One region of the Solibacillus sp. FSL K6-1126 genome, then DNA from elsewhere that is predicted to be linked to it. Evidence: predicted binding sites of a transcription regulator. Region 1 holds the regulator's gene; each other region holds the start of a gene.
The links. Region 1 encodes Rex, which represses fermentation and respiration genes when NADH is low (regulators of the CRP and FNR family bind a similar motif). Its sites were predicted from a motif close to TTGTGAAATATTTCACAA; they were not measured.
Positions count from the first base shown of each region.

Region 2: the regulator Rex is predicted to act here: its motif matches at 2,752-2,769, upstream of yeiL (transcriptional regulator YeiL).
Region 3: the regulator Rex is predicted to act here: its motif matches at 2,216-2,233, upstream of MHH44_RS11175 (DUF1641 domain-containing protein).

Region 1 covers NZ_JBBOPD010000001.1:3,893,984-3,899,946, forward strand. Annotated here, with positions in the region: gene groES (co-chaperone GroES) at 77-361, opposite strand; gene MHH44_RS19375 (CPBP family intramembrane glutamic endopeptidase) at 638-1,366, shown strand; gene tatC (twin-arginine translocase subunit TatC) at 1,458-2,282, opposite strand; gene tatA (twin-arginine translocase TatA/TatE family subunit) at 2,300-2,527, opposite strand; gene MHH44_RS19390 (redox-sensing transcriptional repressor Rex) at 2,606-3,241, opposite strand; gene MHH44_RS19395 (ABC-F family ATP-binding cassette domain-containing protein) at 3,487-5,427, shown strand.
Region 2 covers NZ_JBBOPD010000001.1:2,788,123-2,794,085, reverse strand. Annotated here, with positions in the region: gene recD2 (SF1B family DNA helicase RecD2) at 1-455, shown strand, start outside; gene MHH44_RS13905 (NupC/NupG family nucleoside CNT transporter) at 791-2,002, shown strand; gene yeiL (transcriptional regulator YeiL) at 2,057-2,725, opposite strand; gene MHH44_RS13895 (MFS transporter) at 2,830-3,978, shown strand; gene alaS (alanine--tRNA ligase) at 4,376-5,963, shown strand, end outside.
Region 3 covers NZ_JBBOPD010000001.1:2,277,487-2,283,449, forward strand. Annotated here, with positions in the region: gene MHH44_RS11165 (serine protease) at 1-376, opposite strand, end outside; gene MHH44_RS11170 (NAD(P)/FAD-dependent oxidoreductase) at 508-1,695, opposite strand; gene MHH44_RS11175 (DUF1641 domain-containing protein) at 1,731-2,159, opposite strand; gene MHH44_RS11180 (aldo/keto reductase) at 2,700-3,536, shown strand; gene MHH44_RS11185 (winged helix-turn-helix transcriptional regulator) at 3,612-3,995, opposite strand; gene MHH44_RS11190 (MFS transporter) at 4,106-5,329, shown strand; gene MHH44_RS11195 (M15 family metallopeptidase) at 5,535-5,963, shown strand, end outside.

The sequences.
Region 1 (5,963 bases):
TTTATTGTTTATGAAGATGTGCAGCTAGCAAAGCTTAGTATGTATAACTAGCTGCAATTTTCTTTTGATTTTGTAATTATCCGACAATTGCAAGTACATCGCTCTCACGCAGGATTAAATATTCTACGCCGTCGTACTTCACTTCCGTACCAGAGAATTTAGAGAAGATAATTTCGTCGCCTTCTTTTACGTCAAGCTCAAGACGAGTGCCGTTGTCAAGAACACGACCTGTACCTACTGCCACTACTTTACCAGTTTGTGGTTTTTCTTTTGCTGAGTCGGGTAAAACAATACCAAATGCAGTTTTTTCCTCTACCTCAACAAGTTCGATAATGATGCGATCTCCTAATGGTCTTAACAATTGAAACAACCTCCTAAGAAATTTTCTATTTTTAGCACTCTCGTTTGTCGAGTGCTAACACATTTATTAGTTTAATGAATTCCATATTTTTTTGCAAGTATGTGCACTAAAAAATTTTGATTTATTGGCAAATTCCTCTACAATAATGTTAAATGTATAACAGTGGGCTATCATAATAGCCCATATTAAACTCTATAATAGAAGGTACAGCATTCCACATACTTTTTTGGGATGTGTAATTCTACTAGTCAGTAAGAGAAAGAAGGTTTTTCATCCGTGACTTCCCGTTCATCAGATAAGTTCAAAACGCAGAAGACCGCATTCTATGTGTTAATAACTTATATCATCTGTCAGTTATCAGTCTTATTACTTATATTCATCCCAGGCTTAAAAGATTCCCTTTTACAACTATTTTCTGGTATGTCTGAGCAGGATCAACTTATAAAATTATCTGCTTGGTGGTCAACTATTTCATTTGCGGTTGCCTTTATTGTGAGTTTTATATTAATCTCCCGCAATAAGCAATTTTGGGATGTATTTAAAGGGGAAAAGGCATCAATTGGTGCTTCTATTGGTTGGGGTATCATCGGTTTCTTCCTTGTCTTTTTAGGGCAGACAATCGGCGCATACATTGAGCTTGCTTTAGGAATTGATATGGGCTCGGAAAATACCGAAGCCATTATGAGTGTCACAAAGGTAGCGCCGATTATGATTATTGCGACTGTCTTATTAGGACCAATCTTGGAAGAGCTTGTATTCCGTCGTGTAATTTTCGGTTCAATTATACAAAACTATAATTTCTGGATTGCGAGCATTATTAGTGCAATTGTATTTGCTGCGATTCATATGGATTTTACACATATTTTACTGTATACAATTTGCGGTATGATCTTCGCATTTTTATATCATAAAACAAAGCGCCTTCTCACACCGATTATCGCGCATATTCTATTAAATGGTTTCGTCACATTTATCCAAATGAATGCCGATAAGTTTCAAATATAACTTTTACCCGCTATTTTACATAGCGGGTTTTTTAGATAACCTTCTTTAAAAGGAAACTAAAAAAACGCTACCAAATTCGATAGCGTTACCATTAACTGTTATTCATCTGCTCCATTTGCCGACGCTGCATTTCGAGTAGCTCTTCTACCTGCAGCTCACGCTCTCGTTCCTCTTCTGCTAAAATTCGCTCTTTTTCTGCCACTTCATATTTTCGATAACCAAGACGTGCAATGACAATACTTACTTCATATAAAATAAATAGTGGTATTGCAATAATGATATTCGATACTAAATCAGGCGGCGCGAGCAATACCGAAATCACGATTAATACAAAATACGCATATTTTCGGAATTTCACCATGAGTTTCGGATTAATAATTCCGAGACGTGAAAGAAACAGTGTTACAACAGGCAATTGAAACAGCACCGCAAAAGGCACTATTAACTTAATTAAAAATGAGAAGAATTCATTAATACCAATTGTTTGCGTAATATTCAAATCATTGGATAAATCCGTCATAAAGCGCATAATAAATGGAAATAACACAAAATAAGCAAAGGCTATTCCCCCTATACACAGTGCAAAAGCATACGGAATATATTTCAATGTTGCCTTACGTTCAGCCTCATGCAAACCAGGTGTTATAAAAGCCCATAGCTGGTATAGCAGTATTGGCGATACAATAACGGCAGCTACAATAAATGTAACTTGTAAATACACGGTTAAAGGATCTGCCGGACTAAATGCATTCATCGAAAAACTGGCAGCTAAATCGCTGCGTTGAATGTATCGAATAAGTGGTTTCGCCGTATAGAATCCGACGAAAAGAGCCATCACGAAGAAAATCGCCACGAAAAATAAGCGCTTTCTAAGCTCTTCCATATGTTCAACTACGGTTAATTCTCTTGAATTCATAGCAATACATCCTTATTTTACTTAACTTCGTTTTTTTCGTTCTCTTTATGTTCAATCACTTTTTTCTTTGTATCAAAATCGTCGTCGTCGTCTGTCAAGCCTTTCGTAGCGCTACGGAATTCACGTAAAGTTGTCCCCATTGCACGACCTAATGATGGCAATTTTTTGGGACCGAATATTAGCAAAGCAATCAGTCCAATGATTATTAGGCTCACAGGTGTAATCGCATTTAAATGTACAATCACTATAGCCACCTCCTCTATTATTATGTATATTTTACATTAATTAACTAGAATTTGCTATTTATAGTAATGAACATTTTGTTACTTACCTGAGTTTCGTACTAAATACGTAAGTGCCTGTAATTCTACCGATAGATCTATGTTCATCACTTTAATCGTGTCAGGAACAGATAATCGTACTGGTGTGAAATTTAATATACCTTTTGCATTTATTTTAACGAGTCGGTCTGTCATCATTTGTGCTGAGCGGGAAGAAACCGTTAATATTGCTAACTCCGCGCCAAATTCCTCATACATTTCCTCCAAACGATCTGGATGGAATACTGGAATATCACTTATCGTCGTTCCTTCCATCGGTGCTTTCGAATCAAATGCAACAACGATACGCGTGTTGTGATTTTTTTGGAAGTTATACTTTAGTAAGCCATTCCCCAGATTCCCGACTCCTATTAATGCAACATTCATTACCTCGTCCTGGTCTAAAGTTTGTCGGAAAAACTCCAGTAAGTACTGGACATCATATCCATACCCCTTTTTACCGAGTGCCCCAAAGTAAGAAAAGTCACGTCGAATCGTAGCAGAATCTATTTTCATCGCATCACTTAATTCCTGTGAAGAAATACGCTTTTTACCTTCAGTTGCGAAGTTTTTCAAAAATCGATAATAAAGAGGAAGTCTTTTTGTTGTTGCTTGTGGAATTTTTACTTCTTGTTTCACACATTCTCCTCCTATGTACATTTGGAAATCTTTTTCAAATAATGCCTCTGTATAACGTGTCGAGATGACCTGCTCGATTTGATCAAGTAGTTGTCGCCAAGCGATATGGCACGCTTAACATAAACTCCACTCTTTGTGCAGAAGCAAGTTAATCTTACTAAACAAGGAGCGACAAGTAAAGTATCCATCGTTGCGTACAATGTTCCCATCCATTAAACTAAATAGGAGAAACTGAGGTGTAAACAATGATTGTCTTACAAGTAAATCAATTATATAAATCCTTTATTACAGATGAAATATTAAGCGGTGTAAAATTAGAAGTTCAGCACCGTGATCGTGTGGCATTAGTAGGGCGAAACGGTGCCGGCAAGTCCACATTATTAAAAATAATTGCCGGACAAATGAGCTACGACTCTGGTGAAATTATTATTCCAAAAGATATTCAAGTCGGCTATTTGGAGCAGCATGCAGGTATCGACTCTGAACTTTCAATTTGGGACGAAATGATGACAATTTTCGCAAACTTGCAAAACCAGGAACAAACGCTGCGTCAACTTGAACAGCAAATGGCCGATCCTGCCATTTATGAAGATAGCGAACAATATGCACGTATCATGGCAGAGTATGACCAGTTGCAGCATGATTTCAAAGATGCAGGCGGTTATCAGTATGAAGCCGATACCCGTTCTGTTTTGCATGGTATGCAATTTTTCCCTGAAGATTATCAAAAGCCGATTCGTTCTCTATCCGGGGGACAACGGACACGACTGGCCCTCGCAAAGCTTCTTTTGTCAAAGCCCGACCTCCTTATTTTAGATGAGCCGACCAACCATCTTGATATTGAAACACTGTCATGGCTGGAAGGCTATTTAAAAGGTTATGATGGAGCTATTTTAATCGTCTCACATGACCGTTATTTCCTAGATCAGGTCGTGTCGATCGTTTATGAAGTATCCAGAACAAAAGTGTCGAAATATGCAGGGAACTACAGTGCTTATCTAGATGAAAAGGCGAAGAACTATGAACGTGATTTAAAAATGTATGAACGTCAAATGGATGAAAAAGCCAAGCTCGAAACGTTTATTCAAAAAAACCTTGCCCGGGCTTCAACTACAAAGATGGCACAGTCACGTCGCAAAGTGTTGGAAAAGACTAGTTGGATGGAATCTCCTGATGGCGATGAAAAAAGTGCCAACTTCGGCTTTACAATTGAGCGCCAAAGCGGAAATGATGTACTGTCGGTGGATGATTTAACAATTGGGTTCACGAACAAGGCGATTTCCGAAAATATTGGAATGCGTGCCTTTAGAGAAGACCGTATTGCACTTGTCGGTCCAAACGGTGTTGGGAAATCTACTTTATTGAAAACAATCGTTCAAGATATCGAGGCACTTGCCGGAGATATCCGTTACGGTACGAATGTGCAAATTGGCTACTATGACCAGGAACAGGCGAAACTTCATTCAAATAAACCTGTTCTTAATGAACTTTGGGATGAATGGCCGTTATTAAATGAAAAGGATATCCGCAACATCTTAGGCCGCTTCCTTTTTAGCGGGGATGATGTGTCAAAAACAGTGAGCTCCCTATCTGGTGGAGAAAAAGCACGTCTTGCACTTGCAAAATTAATGATGCAAAAATCAAATTTCCTAGTACTTGATGAGCCGACGAACCATTTAGACTTGGATAGTAAAGAAATATTGGAAAATGCTTTAATTGATTATCCTGGAACGTTGCTATTCGTTTCACATGACCGTTATTTCATTAATCGTATTGCCACTAAAGTTGTTGAACTATCAAGCACGGGTTCGTTCGAATATTTAGGTGACTATGATTATTATGTTGAAAAGAAAGAGGAACTTGAAGAATTAGCTGCAATGAAAGCAGCAGCCATTGAAAAAAATACTACTGAATCGACCGTTCAATCAAAGTCTACATCGATGATTGATAAGGACGCGAAAAAAAGAGAACGTCAAATTCGTCGTGCTATTGAAGATATTGAAAAGCAGATGGGGGCTTTAGATGAAAAAATCGCCGTCTTTGAAGAACAACTTTGTGATCCTGCCATTTTTTCAGATCATGAAAAGACATTATCGATTCAATCTGAGCTGAATGATTTGAAAGAACAGCATGAATCATTTGAAATGGAATGGCTTGAACTAAACGAAGAGCTCGAACAGCTATAATTTTGGAGTGTCCATCAACATATGGGCACTCTTTTTTTAGAGGCAGACGAAAAGCTTGTTTCTCCAAAAACTTATGTTTTGTATTGCTATTGTATAATATTAACCCTTTCTATCATCCAATCTACATAATAATCATATATATAGGTCAATACGCCAAATTTCAACAAATTTCTCCACAATTTTATTCACAATATAAATCTAGTAATATCAACATATCAACATAGTTTTCCACATTATCCACATTTAAAATCAAAGTTATGCACATTGCTGTGTGAAAAAGACACTACTATATATAGATAAGTCACATGTTACCCACAAGTTATTCACACTTTGTGTATAAGTACGCATGTTCGCAAGTTTTTTTGTGGGTATTTAACTTTATCTGTGGATAATTTTCAGAAAAGTTGAACAGTCAATAAAAACTTGTTATAAATGAGATTTATCCATCATAAATTACTAGATTCGACTTTTTTATATTATTGAAAGAAAACAAATTAAATAATTTTTTATTTTCTCTATAAAAAAAGCATGGTGAA
Region 2 (5,963 bases), 1.1 Mb from region 1:
GCTGTTCGATCCATAAATCGCAAGGCTCTGAATTTCAAACGGTCATTATGCCGATTGTTCGCGGCTATTCGAAAATGCTTCGAAGAAATTTACTGTATACGGGTATTACACGTGCTAAAAACTTTTTAATATTATGTGGTGAGCCGGATGTACTGGCGAGCGGTTTAGCAAAAACAGATGATTTAACACGCTTAACAACATTGAAGGCACGTTTAAATTCAGAATTTGTTGCTGAAGAAAAGATGGAAGCGACACCGGAATTGGAAGAGAAAAAGGCGTCTGTAAGTGAAGTGAAACAAATTCCTTCATCAGAGCAGCTCGGTCTCTTGAATGTTTCGGCTTCACATAAGATCGGGGAATCCCTGCCAAATCACTTAACGGCAGAAACAGCACCATATATTCACCCATTAATTGGTATGGCAAATATATCGCCGTATGATTTCAACGAAGAATAGTACTAGCCATTTCCGTTCATCATTGAATGGGAATGGCTAGTTTTTTTATTTATGGAAAAGTACTATCTAGGATAAATTTTAAAAAATGATGAGTTTATGTTCACGTGTACAGGGAAAATGTTTTTAAAATATAATAAAAGTTTGAAACAAAACGGGACATACTAAAAAAATGATAACTTTTTGCTGAAAAATCAGAACTTTTAAAAGAAACTATTAATTAATATTATTTCTATGGGTATGTTAGTATGAAAAAAAACTTATATGACGTCCGAAGTTGTATGTCAGTTATTACAAAATGAAAAGGTTTTCAAAACTAAAGGAGAAGGTGCACATACATGGATTTCGTATGGGGAATCATAGGTATTCTGGGAGTCGTAGCGATTGCCATCGGGTTATCTAGTAACCGTAAAGCAATTCAATGGAGAATTATTATTTCAGGATTAATTGTCCAATTGATTTTTGCATTTATCGTATTAAAATGGTCTTTTGGCCGTGAGAAGCTTATGCAACTTTCTGATGGTGTACAGAAGCTGGTTAGTTATGCCAATGAAGGGATTGTCTTTGTATTTGGCGGTTTAGCAGATCCGGAAAATGTCGGATTTGTATTCGCGATGAGCGTATTAACAATTATTATTTTCTTCTCATCTTTAATCTCTGTCCTTTATTACTTAGGGATTATGCAATTTGTCATTAAGATTATCGGTGGTTTCTTATCAAAAGTATTAGGTACGACAAAAGCAGAATCAGTGAATGCTGCTGCTAATATTTTCGTTGGACAAACTGAAGCCCCGCTTGTTATTCGACCATTTTTAAATAAAATGACAAGATCACAAATGTTCGCGGTTATGACAGGTGGACTTGCATCGGTTTCAGGTTCAGTATTAATCGGATATTCTTTATTAGGTGTTCCGCTTGAATACTTATTGGCAGCAAGTTTCATGGCTGCACCAGCAGGATTGGTAATGGCAAAGTTAATGATTCCTGAAACAGAAGAAGTAAATGAAGATGACTTTAAATTAGAGCGTAATTCTGAAGCGACAAACGTTATTGATGCAGCGGCTGTTGGTGCTTCTGACGGTTTGAAATTAGCAGTAAATGTTGGAGCAATGCTATTAAGTTTCATCGCATTAATTGCCTTATTAAACGGTATTTTAGGCGGCATAACAGGATTGTTCGGTTTTGAAAATGTAACACTTGAAGGTATTTTAGGTTATGTATTTGCTCCACTAGCATTTTTAATCGGTGTTCCTTGGGATGAAGCAGTACGTGCAGGTTCGTTTATCGGTCAAAAATTAATTTTAAATGAATTTGTTGCCTTCTCTAACTTCGGTCCGGTTATCGGCGAGCTATCGGACAAAACAGGCATCATTATTTCGTTTGCGCTTTGTGGTTTTGCAAACTTAAGTTCAATGGGTATTTTAATCGGTGGTTTAGGTGGTATGGCACCGGATAAACGTCCAATGATTGCACAGCTTGCGATTAAAGCGGTTGCTGCAGGAACATTGGCATCATTATTATCAGCTGCAATTGCTGGTATGTTTATTTAATATCATTCAGTATTCAAGAGACTGTGCTAAAAATATTTTTAGCGCAGTCTTTTTTTAGTACGAAATTTCTGCTGCCAGTTTTTCTAGTTCGGAACGATTTGTCAGGATATACCCGCGATTTTGCTTCGTAATATAGCCTGCCTCGCTGAATTGTGCAAGGACAAAAAGCAGGTGGCGATATGATACACCTAAGTAATCACAGACTTCAGTATGTTTTTCTTTATAGAATTGTTGATCCGACGATAGTAAAATGAATGAAGCTAACCGGTTTTCCAAAGGATAGGCCTGGTTTTGCGTATATTTTGTTGTTGCTGTTGTTGCTTTATGACTTAAAAATAGACAGAGCATTTTTAGGAAAACAGGATCTGTCAATAATTTTTCCTTCACTTCCTGAATCGCAATCGCAAAACATACCGACTTTGACAAAGTTTGAATGCCTTTAGAATAGCGTTCGGCGTTTAGGAGCTCCATTTCCCCCATAAACGTTGGGGCTGTAATAAAATCGATGAGCGAAATTTTCCCGTTTTTATGGGTAATATATAATTTAGCTTTCCCTTCGACCATGTAATATAAATAGTCGGGGAAAGAATGCTCATGGAAAATAAATTCCCCTTTGTCGAATTCGTACACATTGATATATGGCACAATGTCAAACGAAAAATATTGGGAAATCGGGTATTGTTCGATATAGGGGAGACTTTCATCTATTGGTAACTTTCTCAAATTATAGAGCAACTCCTTCCAATAAAATATGAGATTTCTCACATTATTGTAGTATTTCTCATGTTAATATTCAACTTAATAAATTTGAAAAAAGGATGAAGATTATGAATAATCAGCGTTGGCTCGCGAAAAATTTCTTTATGTTCTTTATTACGTGGGGGATTTTCCTGCCATATTGGACGGGTTGGCTTATTAATGATAAAGAGCTTACGGTTTCGGAAGCGAGCATAATAATGGGTTTTGGGCTGGTTGCAAGGGCACTTTCGACGATGTTTATTTTTCCGTTTGTTTCAAAAGTGATGAGCAACAAAAATGTGCTGATCTTTTTTACTGCAAGTTCATTAGTTGTGACACTGCTATACATACCGATTAATTCATTTGGCGGCCTGTTTTTAATGACATTGCTGTTCAGCGCCTTTTACCCGGCATTACTACCGGCTGTTGAGAGCAGTGCTTCCACATTAATGCAACATGGATCCATCCATTATGGAAAAGCACGTTCATTTGGATCTTTCGGGTTTGTTGTCGCTGTATTGATCATTAGTATGATTAGCGGGATGTATGGTGAGCAAATGATTTTATGGATGATGATTGTAGGATTGGCCGCATTACTCATCATTCAATTTATGCCTGCACCTCAAGTATTAAGTTTAGTGCCGGTAAAAGAAAATGGAAAAACGCTCTCAATGAAAGGGCTATTTAAAGTAAAAAGCTTCATCATCGTATTGTTTGTTGTTATTTTGCTTCAGGGGGCACACGCATCGTACTATAACTACGGCTATATTTATTTACAGGAGCTGAATGTCAATCCGTTTTATATCGGAATGATTTTAAATGTCGCAGTAATATTTGAAATCCTTTATTTTTATAAGGCAGATACATTTTTGACAAAGTGGAAGCCTTCTTCGTTAATGCTCGTTGCTGCAATTGGCTCGAGTGTTCGTTGGATACTAGTTTACGCATTTCCGAATATGCCGATGTTTATCTTATCTCAGGCACTACACGCTCTGTCATTTGCAATGGCGCATTATGCCTTTATCCGCTATATTTCCAAAGCTTTACCGCAAGAGCAAATTCCAAATGCACAGGGGATTTATTCTGCACTTGCAATGAGTTTAAGTGCAGCGATTCTTACACTTTTAGGTGGTGCACTTTATGAAATTGAGCCAGGTTTGGCGTTCTTAGGAATGATTATATGTACAGTGCCTGCAATCCTTTTAATTTTACTGACGAAAAAACGTTTTAATTATTAAGGAATGCCGATTGACAGCACGATGTCTATTTTTTATAATGAAGAGCATAATAAAATGAAAACGATGATGGAACAAGTACGTATGGACTTCGTGAACAGAAAGAGATTTCCCGGCTGAAAAAATCTCCCCGAATAAATACTGAAAGCTACTCCAGAGTGCAGCTAACCACTGCCGTTTGCTTACGTTACAAGCACTTGAGATATAATGCATGCGCGTTATAAATTAGGGTGGTACCACGAGATAATAGTCTTCGTCCCTTTACCGGGATGGAGGCTTTTTTTGTTTTCATTTTGCGGAACATAAAAATTTCCGGTAAATGAAGCGCTTATATGCGTGAAGGTGTAATTAATCTGTACCACAATTCATCGACTTCAATAAATTTTAGGAGGAAAAAATCATGACAACAAAAACTATGACAGGTTCTGAAATTCGTCGTCTTTATTTGAATTTCTTTAAAGAAAAAGGGCATCATATTGAACCATCAGCACCATTAGTGCCAATTAATGACCCATCGCTTTTATGGATCAACTCAGGTGTGGCAACATTAAAGCCGTATTTTGACGGACGTATTATTCCAGATAACCCGCGCATTACAAACGCACAAAAATCGATTCGTACGAACGACATCGAAAACGTAGGGAAAACAGCGCGCCACCACACATTCTTTGAAATGTTAGGGAACTTCTCTATTGGGGATTACTTTAAAAAAGAATCAATTCATTACGCTTGGGAGTTTTTAACGGATCCAAAATGGATGGGCTTCGATCCTGAAAAGTTATCGGTAACTATCCACCCGGAGGATCAGGAAGCTTATGACGTATGGCATAATGAAATCGGAATTCCGAAAGAGCGCTTAATCCGATTGGAAGGCAACTTTTGGGATATCGGGGAAGGTCCATCAGGTCCAAACTCTGAAATCTTCTATGACCGCGGTGAAGAGTACGGCGTTGGTGCACCGGAAGAAGAAATGTACACAGGCGGGGAAAACGAGCGCTATCTTGAAATTTGGAACCTAGTATTTTCTCAATTCAACCATAATCCGGACGGCACTTATACGCCACTTCCAAAACAAAACATCGATACAGGTATGGGTCTTGAGCGTATCGTTTCTGTTGTACAAAATGTACCAACAAACTTTGATACAGATCTTTTCATGCCAATCATTGAAAAAACAGAAGCGTTCGCAAACCGTAGTTACAAACGTCCGCATGAAGTGGATTTAAAAGAAATTTTCGGATCGACTGAAGATGTGAATACACCATTTAAAGTAATTGCCGACCATATCCGTACAGTAGCATTTGCTATTGGGGATGGTGCATTACCATCAAATGAAGGCCGCGGCTATGTATTGCGTCGTCTATTACGTCGTGCTGTTCGATATGCGAAAAAAATAGGCATCGAAAAACCGTTTATGTTTGAATTAGTGCCGACTGTCGGAGAGATTATGCATGATTTTTATCCGCAAGTAAAAGAAAAAGAAGCATTTATTCAACGTGTGATTAAAAATGAAGAAGTGCGTTTCCATGAAACACTTGATGGCGGATTAGCAATTTTCAACGAAGTTGCAGAAAGCCAAAAAGCTAAAGGTGAAACAGTTATCCCGGGTGCTGATGCATTCCGTTTGTATGATACATTCGGTTTCCCGATTGAATTAACGGAAGAGTACGCAGAAGAAGTTGGCATGACAGTTGACCAAGAAGGTTTTGAAGCTTCTATGGAAAAACAGCGTGAACGTGCGCGTAATGCACGTGCTGACGTTGATTCAATGCAAGTGCAAAACGAAGTTCTGTCGAATTTAACACAGCAATCTACATTTATTTATGATGCATTGGAAGCTTCTGCAAAAGTTGCTGCAATTGTTGTTAACGGTCAAGAAACTTCAACAGCTTCCGAAGGTGAAGAAGCGTTGGTTATTCTATCTGAAACACCGTTCTATGCTGAAATGGGTGGACAAATTGCCGATACAGGTATCATTGAAGCAGACG
Region 3 (5,963 bases), 1.6 Mb from region 1:
CTTTTGATAATGATTCGAGTACATCACGCAAAAGATCCAAAAATAAATTGACTGTCATTACCGAAACCATTAAAGCATTCGTATAAGATCCAACAGTTGTTTTTTTCAGTCGTTTTAATTTCGAACTGACAAGGATCTCATTCAATATAAAATTTCGCAACAAAAAAATGAGGGCATACTCGGAATTGATGACCGGTTCTTCCTCAAAATAAAAGTAAATCCAAACATCACTTACACTGTCTTTTGCAAAAGATAAGTGTGTAAAGTCATGGCGGATTAAATGGAAAAAGTATCCAAAATGCTCAAGCTGTTTAAATTGTTCCAACTGTTGATCAGTTAATATAAATAACGAATTCGATGTATCAAAATCCTTCATCTTCACACCTCATTTACAATCTTTACTACCATTATAATAGTTATTTGTTAAATTTTGTTGTATTTTGTAAAATAAAAAGACATACCCGAAAGAAAGTGACTTTCGGGCATGTCTAATCTAATTAATATGAATTAATATGCTAGGCCAAATAACGCTTTAATATGAGTCATATAGCGGATATTTGAAGCTTCTTTCATTAATGAAGCTGGTAAACCTACTAATTGAGTGTTGTTTGCCCCAACTGTAGCAATACCGTCTTTACGACCTAAAGAACCTAAAGTACCTGAGTTAGTAAATTTGAATTCTTTTAAGTCGGCACCTTTAATTTGCGCAAAAATGTTGTAACCTGCAATTTCACCTTGCTGCCACGCTACTTGAGCAGTTGGCGCATAAGTTGGGCGGTCACCTGGGTTTGGAATATGTGCTGATGCATCACCAATAACAAATACTTCAGGATGTGAAGTAGATTGTAAGAAGTCATTGATTGTTGCTTTACCGCGATCTGCAGCTAAACCTGATTCAGCGACTAATGGAAGCGGAGCAACTCCACCTGTCCATACTAATGTGTTTGCAACGATTGGCTCACGGTCTTTTAATTGAATGACATTGCCTTCAACACCAGTAACAGGTGTTGATGTAATGAATTCTACACCGCGCTTCGATAATGACTTAGTTGCACGATCGATTAAGTTTTCCGGGAATACTGGCAAGATTTTTGGACCTGCTTCAACTAGTTTAATTTTAAGGTCTTCAAATTTAACACCGTATTTCTCAGCAACTTTAGGGAAGTGGTCTACGATTTCACCAACAAGCTCAACGCCTGTTAAACCGCCACCGCCGATAACGATTGTAGCATCTGCTTCGTCTTTTGTTGTTGCATATGCTTTAATGCGTGCTTCAATATGCTCGCGAATTGCATTTGCTTCATCTACTGATTTTAATACGAAAGAGTTTTCCTCTAAACCTGGGATTCCGAAGAAACCTGTTTGGCTACCTAGAGCAACAACTAATGTATCGTATTGTACTGTTTTGCCGTTTGAAAGTACTACATTTTTGCTTTCAACGTCAAAGCTGTTTACTTTTGCGATTTCCAAGTTGATGTCATAACCTTTGAAAATCTTTTCAAGTGGCAATGCTACAGCACCTTCAGCAATTGTACCGCCAGCTAAACGGTGTAATTCAGTAATGATTTGATGTGTAGGGAATTGGTTTACAACTGTAATACGCGCTTCGTCTTTATTTAAATATTTACGAGCTGTTTGTGCTGCTAATACACCAGCAAATCCAGCACCTAAAATAACGATTTCTTTAGTTACCATATTAAAAATCCTCCAATAAAATTAGATTATACAAATTATTTCATTTGTTTACGTTCAGATGCTACTTGTAAAAATGCATTAGCAAAACGTAATGCCCCTTGAACCTGTGGGTCTTTTAACATTTTTAATAAGCCGAATACACCTACTGTTTCATTGCTAATTTCAGCACGGTCTTTCGCTTCAATCGCTGTCTGTGCCAATGATTTTGCAGTATCAACAACTGGGCTAGCCATTTCTGTTACAGCCGCAACTGTATCATTTTTTAATGTTTCGTCTGTTGCAACACTAGTCGCAAATTCATAAGTTTTTGTTAATAAAGTAGTCATCTCAGCCAATTTTGGTAAGTTATCTACTAAAGTAGTTAATGAAGCTTGTACCTCTGGCTTTAGTAACTGATCTAATACATCTAATTGCTCTTGTGTAACAGCCACTTTTTCTACCTGCTGATTATTCATTTCTGACATAATAACTCTCCTTTGCCATCACTTAATATTATTTTTTTCGAAAATTTCATACCTAATTGTAAAAACTTTCACATACCATTCAATAAGCAACGATAGCACAAAGATTCGTTTGTTACAATTAGAAATCGGAAATAAACGACCGAAAAACTTAATTCAAGAATATTCTGTAATTTTATTATTTAAAAAAATTTAATTTTTATGTATTTAGCGTATTTTTGTGTATTTTATAATAAAAATTTCCCTTTATTATTTTTAATATTGGAAGTATTGAAATAGTTGATTCTTATCATTATTAAAGGTTAATTAGGTATTTAAATGATGGAAAACAAAAATTCATTACTACGAAAAGTGAATCACCCCCTCCTCTATTCCCCACCCTGTTATTTTTCTAAAAAAACTTTCTCTTTAAACTGTTGATTTGACTCAATAGGAACCTCCACGTTGCTATGAAACGAAAAAGTGCGTACTTTTTTTATTTTTCGAGTGGATCCATAATAAAAAAGCAACGAAATACTTATTCAATTGGAGGATCAATAAATGATTACTAGTTTACAGGATACAATCAAATTAAATAATGGGGTAGAAATGCCAGCAATGGGCCTTGGCGTCTTTCAGGTAGAAAACGATACAACGGCAGAAATCGTTAAAAATGCGATTGAGCTAGGTTATCGCAGCATTGATACAGCTGCTATTTACGGCAACGAAGCGGGTGTTGGCGAGGGCATTAAATTAGCACTGGCCTCTACCGGATTAAATAGAGAGGACTTATTCATCACATCTAAAGTTTGGAATGCCGGTTTAAATTATGAGGAAACTGTTTCAGCTTACGAAGAAAGCCTGGGAAAATTAGGGCTGGATTATTTGGATCTCTATTTAATTCATTGGCCGGGTCAAAATAAATTTGCCGAATCTTGGACCGCTTTAGAGGATCTATATCAGGAAGGCAAAATTAGAGCAATCGGGGTTTGCAATTTCAATATCTCGCATCTGCAGGATTTATTGAAAACTGCTCGTGTAACACCAGTCATTAATCAAGTAGAGTTTCACCCGCGTTTACAACAACGATCATTACGTGCATTTTGTAAAGAACACAATATTCAGTTGGAAGCTTGGGCTCCATTAATGCAAGGGGGTCTACTCGAAGATACGACAATTGCAAAAATTGCCGAAAAATATGGAAAATCAAATTCACAAGTTATTTTACGTTGGGATATTCAAAATGAAGTAATCACGATTCCTAAATCAGTTCGTAAAGAGCGGATGGCGCAAAATGCCGACATTTTTGACTTTAGTCTTACTGATGAAGAAATGCAGATAATCAATGCGATGAATTTAGATAAACGCGTCGGTCCAGATCCGGAAGTTTTTGATTTCTAATTTAAATTGAAGAATTGAAAATTGCAGAGACGAAAAGCCTCAAGATTTTAGTACTTGAGGCTTTCATTATTTTTATTAAGATAGTTTTTGCACAGCAATATCATCATCTCGCTGCATAAGAAGAACTTCTTCACCATTCTCTTTTAATTTTTCAATATGTTTCTCTCCCCATGTACAAAGTAAGTTGAGCACCGGCTCCATCTCGTGTCCATATGGGGTTAAAGAATATTCAACTTTCGGTGGTACTTGGTTATACACTTTACGATTAATTAAACCGCATTGTTCCAGTTCGCGTAATTGGGACGTCAGCATTTTTTGTGAAATGCCGGGAATTAATCGGCGAAATTCATTTGTTCGGATTTGACCATGGTGATTGAGGTGACAAAGAATGACTGGTTTCCATTTACCGCCAATGACTTCGAGTGTTGCTTCGACACCAATATTATAAACTTTTTTCATTTTGAAACCCCCAGTATTATCAAAAGTAACTAAAAGTACTGTACATGCTTTTATAGTATGTATGAATAATACTATACCCTATAAAATAAATCAAAGGAGTTATTTTTAATATGTCTACATCAAAAACACCAAACGCCAGATTAACACTTCTTGCGTTAGCAATCAGTTCGTTTGGTATCGGTTCCACAGAATTTATCAGTGTTGGATTGCTCCCGCTCATCACAAATGAGTTTGGTATTACTTTAAGTACTGCCGGATTAACAGTATCAATTTATGCATTAGGCGTTACAATCGGAGCACCTATTTTAACAGTTTTAACATCCCGGCTTGATCGTAAAAAAGTGCTTCTGCTCGTAATGGTTCTTTTTATCGTCGGTAATTTATGGGTAGCGATTGCACCCACATTTACTTTACTGTTGATCGGACGCATTATTTCGGCATTTGCCCATGGGGTATTTATGTCAATTGCGGCGGTTATTGCTGCTGATGTTGTGGCACCTAACAAACGGGCAAGTGCCATCGCTTTTATGTTTACAGGATTAACTTTGGCAACTGTCAGTGGAGTACCTTTAGGAACATTTATTGGCCAAGTAACGGATTGGCGTCTGTCATTCATTTTCATCGTCATCATTGGCATAATTGGGTTAATCAGCAATGCGTTCCTTGTACCAAATAATTTAACAAAGAGTGAACCGATTTCATTAAGTGATATCGGAAAAGTATTAAGCAATTTCCGTATGCTGTTAATTTTATTTATTACAGCAATGGGTTACGGAGGCGTATTTGTTGTTTACACATATGTGTCCCCTATTCTTGAAAATCAAATGGGCTACTCACCCCATGCGATTGTCGTCATATTAGTTGTATACGGAATTTGTGTCGCTATTGGAAATACAATCGGTGGCCATTTTGCAAACACTAATCCATTGCGTGCGATATTCATCTTCTTTATTGGATTAGCGTTAACGTTACTTGGTGTCTACTTCTCATTTGATTCCAAAGTAATTGGGCTCATAATGGTATTAGCAGTGGGACTGTTTATGTTTATGAATGTGCCGGGCTTACAACTGTATGCCGTTCAGCTATCCGAAAAATATGTGCCTGCAGCCACTGCGATGGCTTCCGCTTTAAATATTTCAGCTTTCAATATCGGGATCTTCCTCGGTTCATATGTCGGCGGTTTAATTGTTCAATATCAGTCACTGGACAATACGCCCCTATACGGATTTTTAATGGTTATCATTGCGGCAAGTATTACGTTAGCTTGGATGATTGTTGAAAATAAACAAAACGTTTGTACTGCGAAGGAATTCTCGCCATTATCGAAAAATTAATCGCTATAATATATTTAAGTAGAAATGGATAGAAACCTCTCCTAACATTAATGTTTGAGACGGTTTCTATTTTTGTTTATAAATCCATATGCAAATAATTTAAAAGAGCTCTATCTTGTTTTGATAGTTCTTCGGAATATCTCCACAATTTAACCTTCAATATTCCGTTTTATTTGCTATGCTTAGATTGAAGGAGCGTTACTTAATGAAAAAGATTATTTTTATACTTATTTTTGCCGTTATTGGCTTTCAATTTTTTACGACTGAACAAGTTGGTGCTCCCGACTTACCCCAGCAGCTTTCACTAGCATCGTATTCCAATTCAAACGGGGATCTTGTCCTTGTTAACCGGGACATCGCATTACAGAATGAACCAGGCAACTTAGCCACTATTCCAGATGATATTGCTAAAAATGTAATCGTTAATTCGGAGTATTTTCTTGAAGAACAGGCTATTGCACCTCTCAAGCAATTATTCGATGCTGCAGCGAATGATGGAATCGAGCATTTCATAATCAATAGTGCCTATCGCAGCGGAAAACTTCAGAAACAGCTTTTTGAACAAATCGGTGCCGATTATGCCCTGCCTGCCGGCTATAGTGAACATCAGACGGGCTTATCGATTGATATAGGT